DNA from 3 places in the Brevibacillus sp. 1238 genome. Region 2 is predicted to be linked to each of the others. Evidence: riboswitches for the same ligand, from Rfam matches in the RefSeq annotation. Region 2 holds a riboswitch; each other region holds the start of a gene.
The links. A riboswitch is a leader RNA that binds a small molecule or an ion and turns the genes downstream of it on or off. The one in region 2 is predicted to bind thiamine pyrophosphate.

Region 1 (3,274 bases), on a different contig from region 2:
AGGCTCGTTTTGTTCCTGCTCCTGCGCTTGCTGACGGATGTCGTGCGAGATTTTCATGCTGCAAAATTTCGGGCCGCACATCGAGCAAAAGTGCGCGGACTTGGCTGCTTCCGCAGGCAGTGTCTCATCGTGATATTCGCGGGCGCGCTCAGGATCGAGAGACAGGTTGAATTGATCGTTCCAGCGAAATTCAAAGCGGGCTTTGGACAGCGCGTCGTCACGCTGTTTGGCTCGCGGATGTCCCTTGGCCAGGTCGGCTGCATGAGCGGCGATTTTGTAGGCGATCAGGCCGTTGCGCACATCTTCCTTGTTCGGCAGTCCCAGGTGCTCTTTGGGCGTCACGTAGCAGAGCATCGCTGTCCCGAACCAGCCAATCATCGCTGCGCCAATCGCAGAGGTGATGTGGTCGTAACCGGGAGCGATATCAGTGGTTAATGGTCCGAGCGTGTAAAAAGGAGCTTCGTGGCACATCTCCAGCTGTTTGTCCATGTTCTCGCGAATCAGGTGCATCGGAACGTGACCAGGCCCTTCAATCATCACCTGCACGTCGTGCTTCCAGGCGATTTTCGTCAGCTCCCCGAGTGTTTCCAGCTCGGCAAACTGCGCTTCGTCATTGGCATCCGCAATCGAGCCGGGGCGCAGACCGTCTCCAAGCGAGATGCTGATGTCGTACGCTTTGAGAATGTGGCAAATTTCTTCAAAGTGGGTGTACAAAAAGTTTTCTTCATGGTGGGCGAGACACCAAGCCGCCAAAATGGAGCCGCCACGCGAGACGATCCCGGTAACGCGTTTTGCCGTCAATGGAATGTAGCGCAGCAGAACGCCAGCGTGGATGGTGAAGTAATCGACTCCTTGTTCGGCCTGCTCGATCAATGTATCCCGATACACTTCCCAGGTCAGGTCTTCCGCTTTGCCATTAACCTTTTCCAGCGCCTGGTAAATCGGCACGGTACCGATTGGCACGGGGCTGTTGCGGATGATCCATTCACGGGTCGTATGAATGTGCTTTCCGGTCGACAAATCCATGATCGTATCGGCGCCCCAGCGCACGGACCAAATCATTTTCTCCACTTCCTCTTCCATCGAGGAGCTTACGGCCGACGTGCCGATATTGGCGTTGACTTTGACGTGAAAATTCCGCCCGATAATCATCGGCTCCGCTTCCGGATGATTGATGTTGGCCGGAATAATCGCGCGCCCGGCAGCTACTTCGGCTCTGACAAATTCGGGGGTCACTCCTTCGCGAATCGCGATGTATTCCATCTCTGGCGTAATGATCTGCTGGCGGGCGTAGTGAAGCTGGGTGACATTTTTTCCTGGCAAAGCGCGTTTGGGCCGATAGCCTTCGCGCGGAAAAGCTGGCATCGTCACCGCTTTTTCGCTGCTTCTGATTCCGTCGTCAACAAGTTGTGGCTCCCGGCCGACATAGCTTTCCGTATCGCCGCGTTCCTCGATCCACGCTTTGCGCACTAGCGGCAAGCCTTTTTCGATGTCCGCGACATATCCGTCAGCGGTGTATTCGCCGCTCGTGTCGTAGACGCGCAAAGGCGGATTGGGGGTAGAGCCGAACAACCCTTCGCTTGCTTGAAGGGTGATTTCGCGCATCGGCACGCGGATGTCAGGGCGACTGCCGACCTCGTATACTTTGCGGCTACCGGGAAAAGATGAAATGGATGACATGAAAAAACCTCCTTGGCGTGGTTGCACGAAGCGCGAACCTTGTAGGGAGGCGAAAGAGGCCCGTCGCGAAAAAACGCCGCATGGGAGCATGCGACGCCAGACGCGAGAGTAGAGAAGCAACGGGTATTTTGCAAAAAGATACACGTCACTTGTCGTGTCATATGGACATTCCTCCGCTGGCATTACCCAGTTCAGGTTCAACGGTCGATGGCACAGTACCATCCTCTCAGCCTGGTGATTTCCAAGCTCCCGTGCTTGTTTGTAGTTGTGATTGCAAGATTAGGATACCGGAGAACGCCCATCGTTGGCAAGAAAAAGTTTCCAACAAAAATTGCCACAGGGCAACACATTTTCCCCCCCTCTATACTCATGAATCGGACTAAAACTGTTTCTGTAGACCCACACGAATCGCGTCTGTTACGATGTAATTCGATCAAAAAGAAACTGCTTTATGACGCTTCGTTCTTGTCTTTTGAGCGAACGGAGTGATTGAGATTTTTGAGGTGATGGAGTGTGGATGTATATTCGGATCTGAAGCAAGGGGAACGGGGCGCGTGGGTCAGTATTATTGCCTATATCTTTTGCTCGGCGTTAAAAATAGGAGTTGCTGTGCTGACGGGATCGGAAGCGTTGATGGCAGATGGCTTGAACAACTCGACAGACGTGGTGGCATCGATTGCGGTCCTGATCGGCCTGCGCATTGCCCGCAAGCCGCCTGACCACGATCACCCGTACGGCCATTTTCGCGCGGAGACGATTTCGGCCTTGGTCGCGTCATTCATCATGCTGTTTGTCGGCTTGCAAGTCGTGACGGAAGCGGTTCCTTCGCTGTTTGATCAAAAAACGACGGCACCGGATTTGCTCGCAGGCTGGACGGCATTGGCGACAGCGGCGATCATGCTGGGCGTGTACCGCTACAACCGTCAGCTCGCTTTGCGAACAAACAGTCAGGCGTTGCTGGCTGCGGCCGCTGACAATCGCTCGGACGCCTTCGTCAGCATCGGGACGTTTGTGGGCGTTGCGGGGGCGCAGTTCCAGCTTTACTGGCTTGACCCGCTGGCTGCTTTGGTAGTCGGAGTCATCATCCTGAAAACAGCGTGGGATATTTTCCGGGAAGCGACCCATCGCTTGACCGACGGCTTTGACGTAGAAGAGTTGGGGGAACTGAAAGAGACGATCTCGTCCATCGCCGGAGTAAAAGATATTAGCGATATTAAAGCGCGTTACCACGGCAGCAGCGTGCTGGTTGACGTCGTGATCCATGTGGAGCCGCACCTTAATGTGGTAGAAAGCCACACCATCACCGAACACATCGAAGAACGCATGAGACGTGTGCACAAAATCAATACCGTTCATATTCATATCGAGCCAGAGCAGCAACTGGTCGAAAAATAAGCAAAAAACCTGTCCGTATCGGGCAGGTTTTTTTGCATGGCGTTACACGGGAGTCGCTTTTTTGCGACGCAGCTTTTTGGTTGTGGTCATCGCCTCGCTTTGCGCTGGCATTTGCTTGGGAGCTGCTGCGGTCGGCTCTGCGGGAGTTGCGCGCTTGCGGCTTGGCTTCGGTTTCGCTGCTGCTGGCGTAGGCTCAGGC
Region 2 (3,274 bases):
TTCTCGGCTGGGAGCGCCATCGCGGGAACATCCGCCTGGAATTTATTTGCGGTTTGCGCGCTTTGCGGGATTACACGCGCAAGCAGGCGACTGTCCGCGAACTGGCCAAGCTGCTCGTCACGAGCGAGGCCGAGCTGATCGTCCAGGCGGAGCGTGTTTTGTCCGAGCGCGATTCGCTAAAAGCCAAGCTCGCCGAAGTGGAAAAACAATTGCTTGAGGTCGAGGTGCGAAAACAGCTCGCCACGGCTGAGCGGGAGGGTGGCGCGCGCGTGATCGCCCGTGTGTTCCCGGACAAATCAATCCAGCAATTGCAGCAGTTTGCCCAGTTGATGGTCGCGGAAGCTCCAGATGCCGTCTGCCTGCTCGCGGCTGCAACAGACGACAAAACCCAGCTTGTGTTTGCACGCGGGCAAGAAGTCAATGTCGCCGTGAATCAGCTGATCAAAGACACCTTGCCATTGATTGCCGGAAAAGGCGGCGGCAACCCGGCGATGGCCCAAGGCGGCGGACAGTCCGAGCCGCATGCTGACGAAGTAATTGCCCACGCGCGCAAGCTGCTTGCCCAGCTGCTGGCTTAATACGACGCGCAACCATAACGACAATGCAAGGAGGAGTCTATCATGTTCTGGAATCCCGGAGACAAAGTCCGCGTCAAACAGCGGACAGGAGAATACATCGCCGAAGTGCTGGAAATTCACGATACAAAACTTTTGGTCAAAGTGCTGGCAGTGACGAAATACCCGCAACAGGGCGATCTGCACACTTCCTATGAAGTAGACGTGCCGCTGTTCCACCAGCGTCCAGCGCTTTCTTATCTGGAAAAATTCATGGCCCCGGTGTCGGCAGTGATGCGTTACAACGGCGAGGTGCCCGAGTACAAAGAATCTGTGCGCATCGCCATGGAGAGCGAGATGGACAAGCTGAGAAAAATGGCGGCTTGGGCACAGCGCTGCCTGACGGAACTGGAAGCAATGCACAAGGAAACCTTTACAAACCCGAAATAGAGTGGTACTGTAATACTCGAACGTAAGACAATTGCATAGGTTTACTACCAAACGGGGGCCGAGCGTCGTTGGCTGAGATTGTAACGAGTGTGTTACTGACCGTTGAACCTGACCTGGGTCATGCCAGCGGAGGAAGAGGTATATGAATCGATTTCACTAGGGCGGTCGTTTGCGAGATTTTTCGCAGAGGATGCGCACCAGTTGATGAGATCAACTCAACCATCCCACGGCGGATGGTTTTTTTATTCCATCTGTCCGTTTGGATACGTATACGGCTTCCACCGTTTGACTGGAGTGACTTCCGGCAGGCGAGGGAAGCCGTTTTTTGTCCCTCGGCAAGTGCCACCAAGAAGGAGGAATACAATGGTTGTTGTGCTGAATGGAAAAACAGCAGAGCTTTCGGCCGAAATCAATACGGTTCGCGCTTTGCTCGCTTCGTATTCCCTGCAAGAGAAAATCGTGGTCGTGGAGCGCAACGGAGAAATTATCGACCGCTCCCTGTATGAACAAACGCCGATTGCCGATGGAGACCGCATCGAAATCGTTCATTTTGTCGGAGGAGGATGATCATCATGGATACTTTGAAAATTGGACCTTACGAGTTTCGCTCCCGTTTGTTGCTCGGAACTGGAAAATTCGCAGACTTGGAAACGCAAGGGAAAGCGGTGGAAGTGTCGGAAGCGGAAATTTTGACGTTTGCCATTCGCCGACTGAATTTGGAAAATCCGCAAGAACCGAACTTTTTGGAACAGCTCGATCTGAAAAAATTCACCCTGCTGCCAAATACAGCAGGAGCCTATACAGCCGAGGAAGCGGTGCGCATCGCCCGCCTGGCGAAAGCGTCCGGCTTGTGCGACATGATCAAGGTAGAGGTCATCGGTGACCCGAAAACATTGCTGCCTGATCCGATCGGCACATTGGAAGCGTCGAAAATTTTGGTCGAGGAAGGCTTCATCGTGTTGACTTACACGAACGACGATCCGATTCTCGCCAAGCGCTTGCAGGATGTAGGCGTTCATGCCGTCATGCCAGGAGCGTCGCCGATCGGTTCCGGCCAGGGAATCGTCAACGAAAACAACTTGCGCTTCATCATCGAGGACGCCAAAGTGCCGATCATCGTCGATGCGGGAATCGGTTCTCCGGCAGATTGCGCGAAAGCAATGGAGCTGGGCGCAGACGGTGTCTTGTTGAATACGGCTGTTGCTCTCGCGGACAATCCGGTTTTGATGGCAGAAGCGATGAAGCTGGGCGTGGAAGCGGGACGCAAAGGCTTTTTGGCAGGACGCATCCCGAAAAAACGTTACGCGCAAGCGAGCAGCCCAGTGGAAGGGATGATTGAGTAGCGTGGATCGTCTGACAGAAGCGGTAGAGTCGATCGCCAATCGCAAGGACGAGCTGTTCGCCCTGTTGGCAAAGCTCGTTTCCCAGCCGACCGTCAGTCCGCCCGCGCGAAACAGCGACGAGGCGCAATCCGTCATCGCAAGCGAGCTTGCAGCCATGGGCTTTGCGGTGGATCGCTTCCAGGTTTACCCCGGCGACGACAACGTGGTAGGTCGTCTTCCCGGCAGCGATTCGGCGCGGGCAAACAGCCTGATTGTCAATGGGCATATCGATGTGGCCGAGGTTGGAGACGAAACGGGCTGGACGTATCCGCCCTTTTCGCTGACGCTCGGCGCAGACGGTCGCTTGTACGGACGCGGGGTCGCGGACATGAAGGGCGGGCTCGCTGCGAGTTTGTTTGCCATCCAAATGCTTCGCGAGCATGGCGTCGAGCTGGCAGGCGATCTGCTGTTCCAATCCGTGATCGGAGAGGAAGCCGGAGAGGCGGGGACGCTCGTTGCCATTGAACGCGGCTACCAGGCTGACTACGCAGTCGTCGTCGACACGAGCAACTTGCATATGCAAGGGCAGGGCGGCGTCATCACTGGCTGGATTACGATTGAAAGCCCGACTACGCTGCACGACGGCATGCGGGCACAGACGATCCATGCCGGAGGACGAGTGCGCGGAGCTTCTGCGATTGAGAAAATGATGAAGGTAATCTCGGCTCTGCAAGAGCTGGAGCGCGACTGGGCTGTGATGAAAGCGTATCCCGGTTTTCCTGCCGGCAGCAACACCATCAACCCGGCCGTCATCGAAGGAGGCCGACACGCGGCCTTTATCGCCGACCGTTGCGCCTTGTGGATTACGGTTCACTTTTATCCGAACGAATCATATGAGCAAATGATTGGCGAGATCGAGGATCATATTAGAAGAGCGGCGGCGGCCGA
Region 3 (3,274 bases), on a different contig from region 2:
CTGTACTGGACGTATTGGGCCACAGCTTTTACAACTTGCTGCCGAAGTCGAAGCGGCGATCGCCGGAAATTTATTTTGTCGGCAACAATATCAGTCCGGTGTATATCTCTCATCTGATGGACGTGTTGGAAGGAAAAGACGTCTCCATCAACGTCATCTCCAAATCGGGCACGACGACAGAGCCTGCTATAGCTTTTCGGCTGTTGCGCAATTGGCTGGAAAACAAGTACGGCCGCGAGCAGGCGAAGAAGCGAATTTACATTACGACGGACAAAGCGCGGGGGGCCTTGAAAAAGCTTGCGGAAGATGAGGGCTACGAGAGCTTTGTCATTCCCGATGACATCGGCGGGCGTTTTTCTGTCCTGACAGCAGTCGGACTATTGCCGATCGCCGTGAGCGGCGCCGACATGGATGCCCTGATGAAAGGAGCGCAAGATGCGAGCGAGCGGTACATGGTCATGGATTTGGCCGAAAATCCGTGCTACCAGTATGCGGCGATTCGCAACGCCCTGTACCGCAAAGGCAAAACGGTGGAGCTTCTGGTCAGCTACGAGCCGCAGTTCCGGTTTTTCGCCGAATGGTGGAAACAGCTTTTCGGGGAGTCGGAAGGCAAGGATGGAAAAGGAATTTTTCCCGCCGCTGCCGAATTTTCCACAGACTTGCATTCCTTGGGGCAGTACATACAGGACGGCATGCGACACTTGTTCGAGACAGTGGTAACCGTAAACAAGCCAGCCATCGATGTCACGGTAGAAGAAGACCCGCTTGATGTGGACGGACTGAACTTTTTGTCCGGCAAGCGGATGGGATTTGTCAATAAAAAGGCTTTCGAAGGGACGGTGCTCGCCCACGTGGATGGCGGCGTGCCGAACCTGCTTGTCGAGATGCCAGAGGCGACAGCGTATCACCTCGGGGCCTTGATCTACTTTTTTGAAAAGGCGTGCGGAATCAGCGGCTATTTATTGGGCGTCAATCCGTTTGACCAGCCCGGGGTGGAGGCGTACAAGGCCAACATGTTCGCCCTTTTGGGCAAACCTGGATTCGAGCAGCAGAAAGCGGAATTGGAGGCAAGATTGCGCGATAACAAGACATATTTGACCGTGGAAGAGACAGCAGCGTACTTGGAGCTTCCGGAAACGTTTATTTTGGAAAAGATTCACCAGGGCAAGATTCGCGCTCTGCACGACGGCTACGAGTACGTCATCAACAAGGAACAGTTCAACCATCATATGGAAGAAATGCGCAAGCTCCGCGAGTTCGAGGAGGCAGCGCGGCATGAGACGGTTCCGGAGAGCTACGATGTAAAAGACGAGGATTGAGCGTATAGCATCTTGTCACTGGCGGCCAGGAGGACTATACTTGGTTGGTGAAATGAATATGTAAAGAAGCAACTTGGGGAGTCCTTCACGCGGGGCTGAGAGGATGGAAGCATACGACCGTCGACCCATTGCACCTGATCCGGATCATGCCGGCGCAGGGATACGGTTGCCGGCGAACAGCGCTTTTTTCTTTGGCTATACGGCGTATGAAGCCCACCTTTTCCTGCTTGGGAACGGGTGGGCTTTTTGTATGTTGCCCTGTTCAACTTGGATCAGGAGAGAGATCACAACAGCGAGGAGAGAAAAACGTGGGCGATTGTCTCATAGTGGGTGGAGGAGTTATCGGTTTAAGTCTGGCGTATGAATTGTCGCGCAGAGGGATGGGCGTCACGTTGGTTGAGCAAGGAGAATGGGGCGGACAGGCGTCCTCGGCAGCAGCGGGCATGCTCGCGCCGTTGAAGGAGTTTACAGCGCCCGGTCCCATGCTCGATTTCGGCATGGCGTCGCTGGCTTATTATCCGCAGTGGGCGCAAGAGTTGGAGGAGTTTACCGGGGGCGATGTACAGCTCAGCCTGGAGGGGCTGCTCACAGTCGCGCTCGATGATGGCGAGCAAGCACAGTTGGCAGAGAAATTTCGCTGGCAAAAGGACGCGGGGCATAGCGTGCACTTTTTGACGGAAAGGCAGCAATTGGCGGAAGTGGAGCCGCTGTTGACAGACAAAGCGCAGGCAGCGATTTACTCCCCGTACGAGGGGCACATCAACAATCGCATGTTGCTTCGCGCTTTGGTGACGGCGTGCAAGCTGCAAGGAGTTGTGCTGCATTCCGGCTGTGTCGTGAGCGGCATCGCGGTAAAAGGCGGGAAAGTAGTTGGCGTGGACAGCTCGCTCGGGCCGTTGCGCGCCGCGCATACGGTGATCACTTCGGGAGCGTGGGCAGGTGTCATGCTGGACTTGCTGGGTGTGTCGGTTCCGGTGCGTCCGGTTCGCGGTCAGATTGCCGCTGTTTCCTCTGTCGGCATTCCGCTGCGCACCGTCATTTTTGGCACGACGGGATATGTGACGCCGAAAAAAGACGGCAAAATCGTGCTTGGCGCAACAGAAGACGAGAGCGGCTTTCAGCGCGAAGTGACGATGGCGGGGTTAGCCAGCATCCTGAACGGGGTCATGCCGTACGTTCCGGCCTTGCATTCAGCCGCTTTTCTGGAGGCGTGGGGCGGATTGCGGCCAGCTACGGCGGATGGCAAGCCATTGCTTGGACCAGTGCCAGGATGGGAAGGGCTGGCGATTGCCGGAGGGCACTTCCGCAACGGCATTTTGCTCTCGCCCGCCACAGCGAAGTGGATGGCGGACTATCTGGAAAAAGGAGAGCGGGAGCAGCTCGTCCCGTTTTTGCCTGCGCGCTTCGTAACAGAAGAAAACGTCAGCGCACATAAAATGGGCTAGTCTTGCCTGCAAACCGGAACACCTCCCCATGGGCACATGTATATGGTAATAAAGAGCACCAGAAGGGGAGGAGTTTCCATGCAGGATGAAAAAAACCTGTACCAGGCTGACGTCCAGACGGTCAGTCTGATCAAGGATATGCGCGAAAATGTGCACAACATATGCAAAGAACACGTCGAGAAAAAAGTGCGCATTGAAGCGATAGACGGCCAGATTTTTGAAGGCGTGATCGTGGATTTTGACGATCAGAATGTATACGTTGAAGTGGACGACCCGGATGCGGAAGAAAACGACTATGAATATGAAATCGAAGAGGTAGCCAGCCGGAAATCGCCCGGCGACTGGGGAATGCATCAAGATTGGAATCCTTACGGAGGGTATCTTCCCTACGGCGGCTATCAGCCGTACGGCGATGTCAGTCCGTTTAGCAGCAGCAGCCAGCCAAATCGGCGACCTCCAGGGGGGCAAGTCAGTCCGTACGCCGATGACTGCTATCCTTACGCTCCGATG

Region 1: another riboswitch for thiamine pyrophosphate. It lies ahead of thiC (phosphomethylpyrimidine synthase ThiC); the one in region 2 lies ahead of thiS (sulfur carrier protein ThiS).
Region 3: another riboswitch for thiamine pyrophosphate. It lies ahead of thiO (glycine oxidase ThiO); the one in region 2 lies ahead of thiS (sulfur carrier protein ThiS).

The regions. Positions count from the first base shown of each region.
Region 1 covers NZ_JARXWC010000003.1:305,108-308,381, forward strand. Annotated here, with positions in the region: gene thiC (phosphomethylpyrimidine synthase ThiC) at 1-1,680, opposite strand, end outside; TPP riboswitch at 1,832-1,943, opposite strand; gene M2298_RS09075 (cation diffusion facilitator family transporter) at 2,194-3,075, shown strand; gene ku (non-homologous end joining protein Ku) at 3,118-3,274, opposite strand, start outside.
Region 2 covers NZ_JARXWC010000002.1:715,674-718,947, forward strand. Annotated here, with positions in the region: gene M2298_RS07340 (alanyl-tRNA editing protein) at 1-578, shown strand, start outside; gene kapB (kinase-associated lipoprotein KapB) at 621-1,004, shown strand; TPP riboswitch at 1,046-1,156, shown strand; gene thiS (sulfur carrier protein ThiS) at 1,368-1,571, shown strand; gene M2298_RS07355 (thiazole synthase) at 1,577-2,347, shown strand; gene M2298_RS07360 (acetylornithine deacetylase) at 2,340-3,274, shown strand, end outside.
Region 3 covers NZ_JARXWC010000011.1:125,706-128,979, reverse strand. Annotated here, with positions in the region: partial or broken gene M2298_RS21780 (glucose-6-phosphate isomerase) at 1-1,079, shown strand, start outside; gene M2298_RS28200 (excisionase family DNA-binding protein) at 1,101-1,319, shown strand; TPP riboswitch at 1,384-1,500, shown strand; gene thiO (glycine oxidase ThiO) at 1,628-2,764, shown strand; gene M2298_RS21770 (LSm family protein) at 2,843-3,274, shown strand, end outside.